DNA from 2 places in the Arthrobacter sp. BG3 genome. Region 2 is predicted to be linked to the other one. Evidence: riboswitches for the same ligand, from Rfam matches in the RefSeq annotation. Region 2 holds a riboswitch; the other holds the start of a gene.
The links. Region 2 has a riboswitch for glycine ahead of gcvP (aminomethyl-transferring glycine dehydrogenase). Riboswitches for the same ligand answer to the same signal wherever they lie in the genome.

Region 1 (7,874 bases), 580 kb from region 2:
CGGCATCCCCTTCTTCCACGTGCCCGTCACGGCAGCCACCAAACCGGCGGCCGAGGAGACCCTGATGGAACTCGTCGACCGGCTCGACGTGGAACTGGTGGTGTTGGCCCGCTACATGCAGGTCCTCAGCGACGATCTCACCCGCCGCCTCGATGGCCGCGCCATCAACATCCACCACTCCTTCCTGCCCAGCTTCAAGGGCGCCAAGCCCTACCACCAGGCCCACGCCCGCGGCGTGAAGACCGTCGGCGCCACCGCCCACTACGTCAACGCGGAGCTCGACGAGGGCCCGATCATCTCCCAGCAGGTGGTGGAGGTGGACCACACCTACACCGCCGAGGACCTCGTCGCCGCCGGACGGGACACCGAGCGCAAAGCACTCTCCAACGCCGTCCGCTGGCACTGCGAGGGACGCGTCTTCCTCCAAGGCAACCGGACCGTCGTGCTGAAATAGCGGCGGATCCCCCGTTCCCTGCGGGGGTCCCGCCGTGGCACACTGGGGTGACTATCGAGTGACTGGGGGGATTCCAAGTCAGGAGATTGTCATGGGCATTCTGATGCACCCCCGCGCTGCCGGCTGTCGGTCGGCGGTGAACAACTCATGATGATCGGCTGGGCCTACCTCATGGCCGCAATTATGACCATCGACGCGCTCCTGCTGGGACTGCTGCTGATGAACGTCAAGTGGCCCAAGCAGTGGAAGTAGCACAGCGAAAATATCTGACGCCCCGGAAGTAATTTTTGTGCGTGGTCCGCACAGCGGCTACTGTGTGAGTTGTGTCACCCACAAGCGACACATGCTTATGATCTGCGGCGGGAGAGTCCTGCCGGTACGTTCTGCAGGCGCCGTAGGAGCAAATCCTCCCCAGGAATCTCTCAGGCCCACGTACCGCCGCGGCGAGGCAACTCTGGAAAGCAGTCCGTTACGCGGGCTCACCGACGGTGCAAGCGGCACCCTGTAAGCGCAGGGCCGCGGAAACTCTCAGGTCACATACAGAGCGGGGAGGAACCCGAATCATCGTCGCGCCCTCGGTGCGACCTGAATTATGGAGTTCCCCGTGACGAACAAGCCCTCCCTTTCCACCCTGGCTCCAGAAGGCCGGAAAATGCTGCGGATCGAGCAGCGCAATGCGGCCACCCCGGTGGAACGCAAGCCGGAATGGATCAAGGCCAAGGTCCAGATGGGCCCCGAGTACGTCCAGCTCAAAAACCTCGTCAAAAAAGAGGGCCTCCACACCGTCTGTGAAGAGGCCGGCTGCCCCAACATCTTCGAATGCTGGGAAGACAAGGAAGCCACCTTCCTGATCGGCGGCTCCGAATGCACCCGGCGCTGCGACTTCTGCCAGATCGACACCGGCAAACCCTCCCCCGTGGACGTCTTCGAACCCACCAAGGTCGCCCGCTCGGTCCAGGCGATGCAGCTGCGCTACGCCACCGTCACCGGCGTGGCCCGCGACGACCTCGCCGACGAGGGCGTCTGGCTCTACGCCGAAACGGTCCGCAAGATCCACGAACTGAACCCCGGCACCGGCGTCGAGCTCCTGATCCCGGACTTCTCCGGAAAACCCGAACACATCGAAGCGATCTGCGAGTCCAAACCCGAGGTCTTCGCCCACAACGTCGAGACCGTCCCGCGGATCTTCAAGCGCATCCGCCCCGCCTTCCGCTACGACCGCTCCCTGGACGTCATCACCCAGGGCCGCAAACTCGGCATGGTCACCAAATCCAACCTGATCCTGGGCATGGGCGAGACCCGCGGGGAAATCTCCGAAGCCCTCCAGGACCTCCACGACGCCGGCTGCGACCTGATCACTATCACCCAGTACCTGCGCCCCTCCGAACGCCACCTCCCCGTGGACCGCTGGGTCAAACCCCAGGAATTCGTGGACCTGCAGCACGAAGCCGACGAAATCGGCTTCCTCGGCGTCATGTCCGGACCCCTGGTGCGGTCCTCCTACCGCGCCGGCCGGCTCTGGGCCACCGCGATGCGCAAGAAAGGCTGGGACATCCCGGGCCACCTCGCCCACATCGAGTCCTCCGGCACCACCCGCCAGGAAGCCAGCTCACTCCTCGCGGCCCATGCCGGCGCCTGACACCCGTAAAGGACCCAAGATGTTCCCCACCCGACTGGAAATCATCCCCTCCGAGGGCATCGTCGACAAAGTCACTGCGGCCGTGCCCCTGGGCACAACACTCAGCATCACCTGCCTGCCCCACCACGGCATCGGGCGCACCATGCGTGTGGCAGTCGAGCTGGCCCAGCTGGGCTACACGGTGGTCCCGCACCTCGCGGCGCGTGCCCTGCAGGAGCGCCCCCAGCTCGTCGGAATCCTGCGCGAGTGCGACGCGGCCGGCATCAGGGAGGTCTTTGCCATCGGCGGGGACTCCCAGCGGGCCGCAGGACCCTACGGCACGGCGGCGGAGCTGATGGAAGACATCGCCCACTACACCGGCGGCGGCATCTCCATCGGTGTCGCCGGCTACCCCGAGGGCCACCCCTCCGTCGGCGGGCTCGACCTGCTGGATGCACTGCTGGCCAAGCAGCACCTGGCGAGCCGCATCGTCACGCAGATGTGCTTCTCCGCCCCGAAGATCGTGGACTACGTGGGCCTGCTGCGCCGCGAAGGCGTGGAACTGCCGGTCTGGGCGGGTGTCCCCGGTGCCGTACCCAGAACCAAGCTGGTCGCCCTTGGCACCCAGATCGGCGTCGGCGCCTCGCTGAAATTCCTCAGCCGCAAGGGCCCGCTGGCCCGCCGGCTCCTCAGCGGGGAACGCTACCAGCCTGCGAGCCTGATTTCCGGGCTGGCTGAACACCCGGGCAAAATTGCAGGCATCCACTTCTACACCTTCAACCACCTGACCGCGGCAACCGACGGGGCAACCCCGCCGCCCGGCCCCGCGGCAACCGTACTCGCGTCAATTTCAGGAGCAGCAAAATGAAGACCCAGGCTGAAACGCTGGCGCCGTCCCCCCACCTTGACCGGCAGCTCAGCAACCGCCACATCCAGCTGATCGCGATCGGCGGCGCCATCGGCACCGGGCTGTTCATGGGCTCGGGCAAGACTATTTCGGCGGCCGGACCCTCCGTCATCTTCGTGTACGCGATCATCGGTTTCATGCTGTTCTTCGTCATGCGCGCGATGGGCGAGCTGCTCTTGAGCAACCTGAACTACAAGTCCTTCAGCGACTTCGCCGCGGACCTGCTCGGCCCCTGGGCCGGGTTCTTCACCGGCTGGACCTACTGGTTCTGCTGGGTGATCACCGGAATCGCGGATGTCATTGCCATCGCCGGCTACTCCAAGGAACTCTGGCCGACCCTCCCGCTGTGGATCCCCGGCCTGGTCACCATCGCCATCCTCCTGCTGCTGAACCTGACCACGGTGCGGGCGTTCGGCGAGACGGAGTTCTGGTTCGCCCTGATCAAGATCGTTGCCATCGCGGCCCTGATCGTGGTCGGCCTGTTCATGATCCTCAGCGGGTTCAGCTCCGACGCCGGACCGGCCAGCTTCAGCAACCTGTGGAGCCACGGCGGCTTCTTCCCGAACGAATTCATGGGCTTCGTGGCCGGTTTCCAGATTGCCGTGTTCGCCTTTGTGGGAATTGAGCTCGTGGGCACCACGGCCGCCGAGGCCAAGGATCCGGAGAAGAACCTGCCCCGGGCGATCAACTCCATCCCCGTGCGTGTGCTGCTCTTCTACGTGGGCGCACTGATCATCCTGATGTCCGTCACACCCTGGACCCAGTTCAGCGCCGGACACAGCCCCTTCATCGCCATGTTCTCCCTGGCCGGCCTGGGCGCCGCCGCCACGGTGGTCAACCTGGTGGTGCTGACCTCGGCGATGTCCTCCGCCAACTCCGGCATCTACTCCACGTCCCGCATGGTGTACGGGCTGGCCCAGGAGGGCGACGCCCCGGCCGCGTTTGGCGCGCTCTCGAGCCGCAAAGTGCCCCGGAATGCCCTGTTCCTGACGTGCGTTCTCCTGCTCTCCGGCGTTGTGCTGATGTACGCGGGACAGGACATCGGCAAGGCCTTCGACATGGTGACCACCGTATCCGCGGTCTGCTTCGTCTTCGTCTGGTCCATCATCCTGGCCAGCTACATTGCCTTCCGCAGGCGCCGTCCGCAGCTGCATGAAGCCTCCAGGTTCAAGATGCCCGGCGGCATCCCGATGGTCTGGGTGGTCTTCGCCTTCTTCGCCTTCGTGCTCTGGGCACTGACCACCCAGCCCGACACCCTCCTGGCCCTGCTGGTCACGCCCATCTGGTTCGTCCTGCTGGGCATCGCCTGGTACATCCTGCGCCGCCGCCCCGCACACCTGGCCCGCTACGCGGCGTTCCAGGCCGAGCTCGCCCAGGACCGGGTACAGCAATAAACACCCCACAGACTCCGGGCCACCTCCAGCAAAGGCCCGCTTCGGCGCTCACACCGGCAGCGCCGGCTCCGCAGCGGGCACGACGACGGCGCCGGTCGCCGTCGAGTCCGGGTTCAGCATCCAGCCGACCCGCTTGGCGGTGTTGAGCACCACCACACTTTCCACGAGCTGAATTCCGGGGATCCGCAGCTGGAGTGCCTGTTCGGCGCTCATAACCTCCGCCAGGGAATGCAGCCACATCAGGATCACAAAGTTGGTGCGGCCCGTGGTGGAAGCGCTGAGCCGGACGTTGCGGAAGCTGCGCAGCTCGGCAGCGGCGGCTTCATGCTGGCCGGGCGGGACGTTGGCGAACCATTGGCAGCTGACCGGATATCCCGAGTAGTTCTGCGCGATTTCGCACCGGAACGAGAGAATCTGGCTGGCCAGCACACGATTCAGCTGCCGTTGGACGGTGGCCGGGCTGCGTCCCAGGGCGCGGGCAATGTCGGCAGCCGCCGCTCGCCCGTCCATTGCCAGGAACGGGATCAACTCCAGATGGCTCGGCGGCAGCGGCGGACCCTGGTTGCCGGCCGGCGCCGGCCCGGCAGCCTCGGGTCCCGCGAGCGCCTGAAGCGCGGCCTTCTGCGACTTGTCCAGCACGTTCAGCCGCCACGCGTAACCGCCGGAATGCAGACGCGTACACAGCGACGTCTGGTACTTGGTCAGGCCCGGGATCACTTTGAGCTGCGCAAGCACGACGTCGTTGAACTGGTCCAGGGTGGGCGTGATGACGGTCAGCATCAGGTCACGGTTGCTGGCAGCCTCCTCCACGGTGACCACTTCGGGGATGGCCGCCAGCGCTGCTGTGACCTCGGCGCGCAGCTTCATCTCGCAGTCCACATCCACCAGCGCCAGGCACATCTGCTTCGGATCTCCCATCAGATGGGCCGTGCTCCAGGCGGCACCGGAGGACTTCAGCCGCTCCCAGCGGGCGGCCAGCGTGGTGGCGTGGGCGCCCAGAATGCCGGCGGCATCCGACCAGCTGATCCGCGGCGCAATCTGCAGCGCATTGATCAGCTGAAGGTCTTCCTCACCGATCTCCACCGGAACCTCCTCCGCCACTGCATGAATCCTGTCCCAGCAATCATACTTCTGCGCGTTTCCAGCCATTTCCGGTCCTGTGATCCCAGTCACCCCACAATGGGTGCAAGGCACTTACCAATCGTTCGGAAAGCGGGAACATATGTCGGTCACAGAGGACGCCAGGGAACTGCACGGCGAGATCACCCGGCTGCGCCACGAGCTGCACCGGGAACCGGAAATCGGCCTCCAGATCCCCCGGACCCAGGAAAAAGTCCTAAAAGCCCTCGACGGGCTGCCGTACGAGATCACCCTCGGCGACACGACGACGTCGGTCACCGCCGTCCTCCGGGGCGGCGCACCACACACTTCGGCCGACAAACCCGTTGTCCTGCTGCGCGCGGACATGGACGGCCTTCCGGTCCAGGAGCGCACCGGCGCCGACTTCACCTCCCGGGTCGACGGCGCCATGCACGCCTGCGGCCACGACCTCCACACCTCGATGCTGGCCGGCGCCGCCACCCTGCTGGCCGAGCGCCGCGGGCAGCTCGCCGGCGACGTCGTCCTGATGTTCCAGCCGGGCGAGGAGGGCTGGGACGGCGCCGGCCATATGATCCGCGAAGGGGTTCTTGACGCCGCGGGCCGCCGCGCCGACGCCGCCTACGGCATGCACGTCTTCTCATCCCTGGAGCCTTACGGCCAGTTCGCCACCAAGCCGGGCGTCATGCTGAGCGCCTCGGACGGATTGTTCGTCACGGTCCTGGGCGCCGGCGGCCACGGCTCCGCCCCGCACGCGGCCAAGGACCCCGTCACGGCAGCCGCCGAGATGGTGACCGCGCTGCAGGTCATGATCACGCGGCAGTTCAACATGTTCGACCCCGTAGTCCTGACCGTCGGCGTCCTGCACGCGGGCACCGCACGGAACGTGATCCCCGAATCGGCGCGCATCGAGGCCACCGTCCGGACGTTCTCGCACGCCTCCCGCGAACGGATGATGTCCGCCGTTCCCACGCTCCTGAAAGGCATCGCCCACGCCCACGGCCTGGAGGTGGAGGTCGAATACCGCGGGGAATACCCGCTGAGCATCACGGACGAAAACGAGACCCTCACCGCCGAGAGGACCATCCAGGACCTGTTCGGCGACGCCAGGCTGACCCGCTGGGCCACCCCGCTCAGCGGGTCCGAGGACTTCTCCAGGGTGATGGAAGAGGTGCCGGGCACCTTCATCGGGCTCAGCGCCGTCGCCCCGGGGGCGGACCATGCCTCCACGGCGTTCAACCACTCCCCGTACGCCACGTTCGACGACGGCGTCCTCGCCGACGGGGCAGCGCTTTACGCGGAGCTTGCCATTGCCCGCATCGCCGCGCTTGCCGCCGGCCGCCCCATTTCCGCCGCTTCCTAGCCCTACTTCCCCGGAGAAATCATGTCCACCATCGTTAACCCGCAGCTCGCCACCCGGGCGGCCACGCGGAAGACCCTCCTCGGCACGGGCATCGGAAACGCCGTCGAATGGTACGACTGGGCGATCTACGCCACGTTCACCCCCTTCATCGCCAGCCAGCTGTTCAGCAAGGCGGACCCCGCCTCGGCGGTGCTGGCCACCCTGGCCATCTTCGCCGTCGGCTTCGTGGCCCGGCCGGTCGGAGGGTTCCTGTTCGGCTGGATCGGCGACCGCGTCGGCCGCAAGACATCCATGACGCTCGCCGTCGGCCTCGCATCGCTGGGCAGCCTCATGATCGGCGTCGCCCCGTCCTTCGCGACCGTCGGGGTCTGGGCGTCGCTGACGCTGCTGCTCGCCCGGCTGATCCAGGGCCTGGCCCACGGCGGCGAGCTGCCGTCGTCGCAGACCTATCTCTCAGAAGTCGCACCGAAAGAGAAGCGCGGCCTGTGGGCCACCCTGATTTACACCTCGGGAACGGTGGGAATCCTGGCCGGCACCCTGCTGGGCGCGATCCTGAACATGACGCTGAGCACCGATGCCATGAACGCCTGGGGCTGGCGCGTCCCGTTCCTCGTCGGAGCCGTCATGGGGCTGTATGCCCTGATCATGCGCTCCAAGCTGCACGAGTCCGAGGCCTTCGAGGGCGAGTCGACCTCCGAGAAGCGCGCCGCGATCTGGCCGCAGATTGTCCAGCACCGCAAGCAGGCCCTCCAGGTCGTCGGGCTGACCGTGGGCCTCACGGTGATCTACTACATCTGGGGTGTCGTGGCACCGAGTTACGCCGCCACCGTCCTGAAGATCGACCGCGGTGAAACCCTGTGGGCCAGCGTGGTCGCGAACCTCGTGTTCATTGCCGCGCTGCCCTTCTGGGGCAAGCTGTCCGACCGGATCGGCCGCAAGAAGGTGCTCTGGGCCGGAGCGGCCGGAGCCGCCGTCATGCACTTCCCGATGACCTGGCTGCTGAAGGACTCGGCCTGGCAGCTGGCCGTGGCCATGTCCGT
Region 2 (7,874 bases):
GCGAAGGCTAGGGGACCTTCCACCGCGCAGCATCACTTCAGAACATGCTGGACAGACAGCAACGCACTACGAAGCGCCGGAACCCGACAGGGGCCGGCGCTTCGCCGTTCCCGCGCGTTTCCCAAGCGGCCGGCCGGCGGCGGTGCAACCGTCCCGTAACCGGGCGCGGCTCCCCTTAACGGTTGGGGGCCGATCCTCCCGGACCCTCGATTCGCCCGGCAAAGACCCCTATTCTGGAGCTATCTCATTGCGTGAGGGGGCGGCCCAAATGAAAACGTTCCGGGTGTGGCTGATGGCGGTCCTGCTGGCGGTCGGATTGGGGCTGGTGGCGCCCGGCCCCGCATCGGCGGCGCCCTACTGCGGGCAGGTCTGGGGGTCGCTGGTCAAGTCGGATCCCGCGATGAGCCAGGCCCAGGTGACGAATGTCCGCACCGGGCAGCACTACTGCTTCGACCGGGTGGTCATTGACCTCAACGGACCCGTGGGTGGCTACACCGTCCGCTACGTTCCGCAGGTCACGCAGGACGGATCGGGGTTGCCCGTCCCGCTGCGGGGACAGGCGTTCCTCCAGGTCACGGCCAATGCCCCGGCCTACGACGGCAACGGCAACGCCACCTACACCCCTGCGGACCCGAACGAGCTGAGCGACGTCAGTGGCTACCAGACGTTCCGGCAGCTGGCGTGGGCCGGCAGCTTCGAGGGGTATTCCAGCCTTGGCCTCGGGGTCCGGGCCCGGCTGCCGTTCCGTGTGTTCACCCTCGCGGGACCGGACGCAGGCTCACGGCTCGTGATCGACGTCGCGCATTTCTGGTGATCCGCGGCCGGCGGTTGCCTGCGTCTTTTCAGGGAAAGCGCTCTTAGTAAGCCGACTTAGTAAGCTGACCGAGAAATTCCTGCGGGACCGTCGCGGTCCCGTTGTGCTCTGGAGTAGCGTCGGGACATCGGATCTAGCGGTACCGGACGCGGCAGCATCGGGCGCAGCGGTACCGGACCTAATCAGGAGGACGCATGAAAGCAACACCCACCCTCACGACTAACCTGCAGGCAGTGCTCGTGGACCTGATCGAACTTCACGTTCAGGGCAAGCAGGCGCACTGGAACATCGTCGGAACGAATTTCCGGGACCTGCACCTGCAGCTGGACGAGATTATCGATGCCGCCCGCGCCTTCGCCGATGATCTGGCCGAGCGCATGCGTGCCCTCCACGCCCTCCCGGACGGCCGCAGCTCCACGGTGTCCAAGTCCACCGCGCTCGCTGAGTTCCCGGCCGGCCTGATCAACACCAAGGACGCCATCGAGCGGATCGTCGCGGCGCTCGAGGCGGCCGTCGGCACCATGCGCAAGGTCCACGACGAAGTGGACGAGGAGGACCCCACGACGGCGGACCTGCTGCACGCCTTCATCGCCAAGTTTGAGCAGTACGCCTGGATGGTCAACGCGGAGACGATGCGCGCCAACACCAGCGTCACCACGCCGGACAGCAAGTAGCGTTACCCTGGCAGTTTCAGCGCCCGGCTCCGGTTCCCCCGGCGCCGGGCGCCCGGCTTTAACTATGCCGGGCGCCCGGCCTTAACTCTGCGGCCCTAATTACTTGGCGGTCGGCACTTTCCGGAGGACGACGGCGGCGAGAACCGACGTCCCGGCCATCAGCACCAGGGCGATGGTGGCCGTGATGTGGACGCCCGAGTCGAAGGCAGTACGGGCAGCCGCCATGACGGCTTCCGCCAGCGGTCCCGGGAGGGACTGCGCCAGCTCGGCGGCCCCTGCGAGCGTCTCGCCGGCCTGTGCTGATGCCCCAGCGGGGGCCGCTTCCGCGGCCCCCGCGGGAAGCCGGAGATTGCCCTGATAGGACGCGGTGAGGATGGACCCCAGGATGGCGGTGCCCAGCAGCGAGCCGATCTCGTAGCCGGTCTCCGAAATGGCGGCGGCCGCCCCGGACTTCTCCGCTGGGGCCGCGCCCAGGATCAGGTCGTTGGAGATGGTTTCCGCGGCGCCGACGCCCAGGCACAGCACCAGCAGCGCTGCCAGCAGCAGCGCGGGGCCGTTGCTGTGGTCGCCGAAGGCCACCAGGAAGTAGCCCGCGGCGCTTAGCAGCAACCCGCCGGCCACCACGAAGCCGGGACGGACTTTCTTCACCAGCGGCACTACCAGCAGGCCCGCCAGGACGGTCGCGATGAGGGCGGGCACCATGGCGACGCCGGATTCCGAAGGTGACTGGCCCTCGATCAACTGCAGGTGCTGGGCCAGGAACAGGATGAAGCCGTTGAAGGAGAACAGAGCCAGCACGTTCGCGACGATGGCGGTGCTGAAGACCCGGTTGCCGAACAGGCTGACGTCCAGCAGGGGAGCAGCACGGTTTCCCGTCCCGCGGCCGCCCTCTTCCAGGTGTCCCGACGCCGGGCCTTCCTGGACCGGGACCGGGGCCGGGGCCGGGGCCTGGCCGGCCTGTGCCAGGTTTCCGGCCAGGAGGGACCGCTGGCGCCGGACGAAGACATATCCCATCAGCAGGCCAAAGGCGATGGCGGCCAGCGGCTCCGGCGCCAGCCCGTGCGTGGCCAGGACTTTGATGCCGTAGACCACGGGCACCATGACCAGCAGGGACATGATGATGCTGGGCACGTCCACTTTGCCCGGGTTCGGGTCGCGGGATTCCGGGATCAAGGCCGGCCCCAGAGCCAGCAGCGGCAGGATGATCGGCACAGCCACAAGCAGGACGGCGCCCCACCAGAAGTGCTCCACCAGCCAGCCGCCGGCAATGGGGCCCAGCGCGGCGCCGCCGGAGAAGCCGGCGGCCCAGATGGCCACGGCCAGCCGGCGGCGGTTGGGCTCCGGGAAGATGTTGCGGATCAGCGACAGTGTGGACGGCATCAGCATGGCGCCGAAGAATCCCAGCCCCGCCCGTCCGGCGATAAGCCATTCGGCGCTGGGGGCGAAGGCCGTGACGGCCGAGACGGCAGCGAAGCCCGTACTCCCGATGAACAGCAGCCGGCGGCGGCCGATCCTGTCGCCGAGGCTCCCCATTGCCACGAGCAAGCCGGCAAGCACCAGGGGATAGGCGTCGACGATCCACAGCAGCTCCACCCCGGAGGCGTCGAGGCTGCGCGCGATGGCCGGCAGGGCGAAGGTCAGAGCCGTGTTGTCGACGGCCACCAGAAGCACCGGAAACATCAGCAGCGCCAGCGCCAGCCAGTCGCGCCAGGGGGCGCCCGGGTTCCGGTTCGGCGTCGTTCCGGCGGCGTTGCTGAAGAGAGTGCCGGGGCTGCCGAGGGTGAAGGAAGTATTGCTCATGGGCTTAACTGTACCGTCTGGACGGTACAGTTAAGAAGTTGCCCGTTAAGAACCCGCCCCCGCCTGGGGGCATGATAGGAACCATGGCCAGAAAACCCGTCGCCCGCGAGGCCGTCCTCGACGCGTTCGAATCCCTGCTGATCGAAGAGGGCGAGCGTGCCGCGACGCTGGATGCCGTCGCGAGGCTGGCCGGGGTCTCCAAAGGCGGATTGCTCTACCACTTCCCGAACAAGGAGGCGATGATCTCGGTCCTGCTGGAACGGCTGGACCGGCTGCTCGCCGACGACCTCGCGGCCATGGCCTCCGCTCCGGAGGGCGCGGCCGCGTACTTCATCAAGTCCTCTGTCTGGGCGGACACCCCGCTGGACCGGGTCTTCGTTGCCGCCACCAGGCTGGCCGAAGTGGCCCACCAGGAAACCCTGCGGAGAATGGCCGCCGTCCAGGCGAGCTGGCTGGACCTGCTGGCCGCCGACGTCGGGCCGGCCATGGCCAAGCCCGTCCTCTATATGGGGGACGGGCTGTACTTCAACGCCATGCTGGCACGCGGCCCGGGCGGGCCGCTCCCGGAAGTCGGCCCCGACGTCGACAGCCTGCTCACCGCACTGGGGCGGCTCCGCGGCTGACCCAGCGGCACTCCGCCCCGCCCGGCCGCCCCGCCCCGCCCCGCCCCGGCCGCCGAAGTCGCCGGAGGCCTGCGAATTCGCCGTTTCGTTTGGGCGACGCCGCAGCTTTCCGGCGATTTCGTGGGAGGGTCCGCGCGACGCCGCAGCTTTCCGGCGATTTCGTGGGAGGGTCCGCGCGACCCCGCAGCTTTCCGGCGATTTCGTGGGAGGGTCCGCGCGACGCCGCAGCTTTCCGGCGATTTCGTGGGAGGGTCCGCGCGACGCCGCGGCTTTGCGGCGAATTCGCGTCCGACGAATGGGCCGGCGCTTAACCCTGGCCACGGCGGGGTCACTAGTTTGCGGACGCAGGCCGGACATAGGACAATGGAGGCTGTGACTGTTGTCACGCCAACTTAATATGCCTTTGATCTGCGGCGGGAGAGTTCTGCAAGTAGGTACAAGCAGGCGCCGTAGGAGCAAATCCTCCCCAGGAATCTCTCAGGCCCACGTACCGCCGCGGCAAGGCAACTCTGGAAAGTAGCAGGCTGTCCCCGGACATGCTGTGCTCACCGACGGTGCAAGCGGAGCCATGCGAGAGCAAGGCAGTGCGGAAACTCTCAGGTCCAATACAGAGCGGGGAGGAACCCGAATCAATGCGGCGTACCCTGCGCCGCCTTAGTTATGGAGTTCCTTGTGACTGTTACCTCAGCCTCCACGTCCTTCGTTGACCGGCACATCGGCGCCCGGCGCCGGGCCGACGTCGACGCCATGCTGAAGGCTGTCGGCTACGACACCGTCGATGCGCTCGTGGACACGGCCGTCCCGAAGGACATCCGGCAGGATTCCCCGCTGCAGCTCGCCGAAGCCCTCAGCGAAGTCGAGGTCCTCACCGAGCTGCGCAAGCTGGCCTCCAAGAACAAGACCGCGGTCCAGATGATCGGGCAGGGCTACTACGACACCCTCACCCCGGCCGTCATCCGCCGCAACATCCTCGAGGCCCCGGCCTGGTACACCGCCTACACGCCGTACCAGCCGGAAATCTCCCAGGGCCGGCTCGAGGCACTGCTGAACTTCCAGACCATGGTCCAGGACCTCGTGGGCCTGCCCATTGCGAACGCCTCCCTGCTGGACGAAGCCACCGCCGTCGCCGAAGCCGTGCTGATGATGCGCCGGGCCAACAAGAACAAGGCCGCCCATGACGGCAAGACCGTCCTCGACGCCGACCTGCTGCCGCAGACCATCGCGATCGTCAAGGGCCGCGCCGAGGCGCTCGGCTTCGAGGTCGAGGTCGCCGACCTGTCCAAGGGGCTTCCCGACGGCGTCATCAACGGCATCGTGCTGCAGCAGCCCGGCGTCTCCGGCCGCGTGTTTAACCACGCCGCGGTGATCGCCGACGCCAAGGAACGCGGCGCCCTCGTCACCGTCGCCGCGGACCTGCTGTCCCTGACCCTCATCACCCCTCCGGGTGAGCAGGGCGCCGACATCGCCGTCGGCTCCACCCAGCGCCTGGGCGTGCCGCTGTTCTTCGGCGGCCCGCACGCCGCGTACATGGCCGTCCAGAAGGGCCTCGAACGGTCCATGCCCGGCCGTCTCGTCGGCGTCTCCAAGGACAACGCCGGTGTCCCGGCCTACCGCCTTGCCCTGCAGACCCGCGAGCAGCACATCCGCCGCGAGAAGGCCACCTCCAACATCTGCACCGCGCAGGCCCTGCTGGCGATCGTGTCCTCCTTCTACGCCGTCTACCACGGCCCGGACGGACTGAAGGCGATCGCGGAGACCACCCACGGCCACGCCAGGACGCTCGCCGCCTCGCTGAAGGCCGCTGGCCTGGACGTGCTGCACTCCAGCTTCTTCGACACCATCACCGTCTCGGTGCCCGGCAAGGCAACGGAGATCATCGCCGCCGCCGATGCCAAGGGCATCAACCTGCGCTCCATCGACGCGGACACCGTGGGCGTCTCCACGGATGAGGCCACGACGGCGGCCATCGTCGCCGAGGTCGTCGCCGCCTTCGGTGCCAGCGTCACCGGCGCAGAATCCGGCTCAGCGGAAGGGTTCGCCCTGGACCCCGCCGTCGAGCGCACGTCCGACTACCTCCAGCACCCGGTGTTCAACACCCACCGCTCCGAGACCCAGCTGCTGCGATACATCCGCCGCCTGTCGGACCGCGACCTCGCGTTGGACCGGACCATGATCCCGCTGGGCTCCTGCACCATGAAGCTGAACGCCACAGCCGAGATGGAAGCCATCTCCTGGCCGGAGTTCGCCTCCATCCACCCCTTCGCCCCCGAATCCCAGACCGCCGGCTGGCGTGAACTGATCGAGGACCTCGAAGCCCAGCTGACCGAGATCACCGGGTACGACCAGGTGTCCATCCAGCCGAACGCCGGATCCCAGGGCGAACTCGCCGGCCTGCTGGCAATCCGCGGCTACCACCTGTCCCGCGGAGACGCCCAGCGCAACGTCTGCCTGATCCCGGCCTCGGCGCACGGCACCAACGCCGCCTCCGCCGTGCTGGCCGGCATGAAAGTCGTCGTCGTGGCCACCGCCGCGGACGGCACGATCGACCACGCGGACCTGCAGGCCAAGATCGAACTGCACAAGGAGGCGCTGTCCGCGATCATGATCACCTACCCCTCCACCCACGGCGTGTACGACGCCGACGTCCGCGAGGTCTGCGACTCCGTGCACGCTGCCGGCGGACAGGTCTACGTCGACGGCGCCAACCTCAACGCGCTCGTGGGACTGGCCCAGCCGGGCCAGTTCGGCGGCGACGTCTCCCACCTGAACCTGCACAAGACCTTCTGCATCCCGCACGGCGGCGGCGGACCCGGCGTCGGCCCGGTCGCGGCCAAGGCCCACCTGGCACCCTTCATGCCGGGCAACGCCGCCGATCCGTCCAACGGCGAAAGCGGCACCCCGATCTCGGCATCGCGCTACGGCTCCGCCGGTGTCCTGCCGATCTCCTGGGCCTACGTGAAGCTGATGGGCGGCCAGGGACTGACCGAGGCCACCAAGTCCGCGCTGCTCGCGGCGAACTACATTGCCTCCCGCCTGAACGAGTTCTTCCCGGTGCTCTACACCGGCGAGGGCGGGCTCGTGGCGCACGAATGCATCCTGGACCTGCGCGAGCTCACGGCCAAGACCGGCGTCACCGCTGAGGATGTGGCCAAGCGACTGATCGATTACGGCTTCCACGCGCCCACCCTCGCGTTCCCGGTGGCCGGTACCCTGATGGTCGAGCCCACCGAGTCCGAGGACCTTGGCGAGATCGACCGCTTCATCGACGCGATGATCTCCATCCGCGCCGAAATCGACCAGGTGGCCCACGGCGACTTCACCGTCGAGCACAGCCCGCTGCGCAACGCACCGCACACCGCGGCCGCCGTCATCAGCACCGACTGGGCGCGGGAGTACCCGCGCGAGCAGGCTGTCTTCGCGGTCCACCACCTCAAGCAGGACAAGTACTTCCCGCCGGTCGGCCGGATCGACGGCGCGGCCGGCGACCGCAACCTGATCTGCTCCTGCCCTCCCCTCGAATCCTTCGAAGAAGACACAACAGTCCACCCCGACGACTCTGCCAACTAAGGACAGCCAACGATGACTGAGAACTACACGGCCCTCCACGAAGAGCACAAGAAGCTCGGCGCGTCCTTCACGGACTTCGGCGGCTGGCAGATGCCGCTCAAATACAGCTCCGAACTGGCCGAGCACCACGCGGTCCGCAAGTCCGCGGGCCTCTACGATCTGTCCCACATGGGTGAAGTCTGGGTCACCGGTCCCGACGCCGCAGCCTTCCTGGACTACGCCCTGGTCGGCAAGATCTCGGCGATGGCGGTCGGCAAGGCCAAGTACTCGCTGATCTGCAACGAGGACGGCGGCATCATCGATGACCTCATCACCTACCGCCGTCCGGCGGGGGCCGACGGGACGGACAAATTCCTCGTGGTCCCGAATGCCGGCAACGCCAAGGTTGTCGCTGCG

Region 1: another riboswitch for glycine. It lies ahead of lipA (lipoyl synthase); the one in region 2 lies ahead of gcvP (aminomethyl-transferring glycine dehydrogenase).

What each region holds. Positions count from the first base shown of each region.
Region 1 covers NZ_CM155270.1:1,974,972-1,982,845, forward strand. The annotation lists gene purU (formyltetrahydrofolate deformylase) at 1-454, shown strand, start outside; glycine riboswitch at 805-902, shown strand; gene lipA (lipoyl synthase) at 1,107-2,093, shown strand; gene AC1MFL_RS08775 (methylenetetrahydrofolate reductase) at 2,113-2,940, shown strand; gene AC1MFL_RS08780 (amino acid permease) at 2,937-4,373, shown strand; gene AC1MFL_RS08785 (Lrp/AsnC family transcriptional regulator) at 4,422-5,474, opposite strand; gene AC1MFL_RS08790 (M20 metallopeptidase family protein) at 5,596-6,834, shown strand; gene AC1MFL_RS08795 (MFS transporter) at 6,856-7,874, shown strand, end outside.
Region 2 covers NZ_CM155270.1:1,399,257-1,407,130, reverse strand. The annotation lists gene AC1MFL_RS06170 (DUF4193 domain-containing protein) at 1-11, shown strand, start outside; gene AC1MFL_RS06165 (AMIN-like domain-containing (lipo)protein) at 269-814, shown strand; gene AC1MFL_RS06160 (Dps family protein) at 1,009-1,488, shown strand; gene AC1MFL_RS06155 (MFS transporter) at 1,588-3,288, opposite strand; gene AC1MFL_RS06150 (TetR/AcrR family transcriptional regulator) at 3,372-3,911, shown strand; glycine riboswitch at 4,316-4,414, shown strand; glycine riboswitch at 4,416-4,532, shown strand; gene gcvP (aminomethyl-transferring glycine dehydrogenase) at 4,572-7,478, shown strand; gene gcvT (glycine cleavage system aminomethyltransferase GcvT) at 7,491-7,874, shown strand, end outside.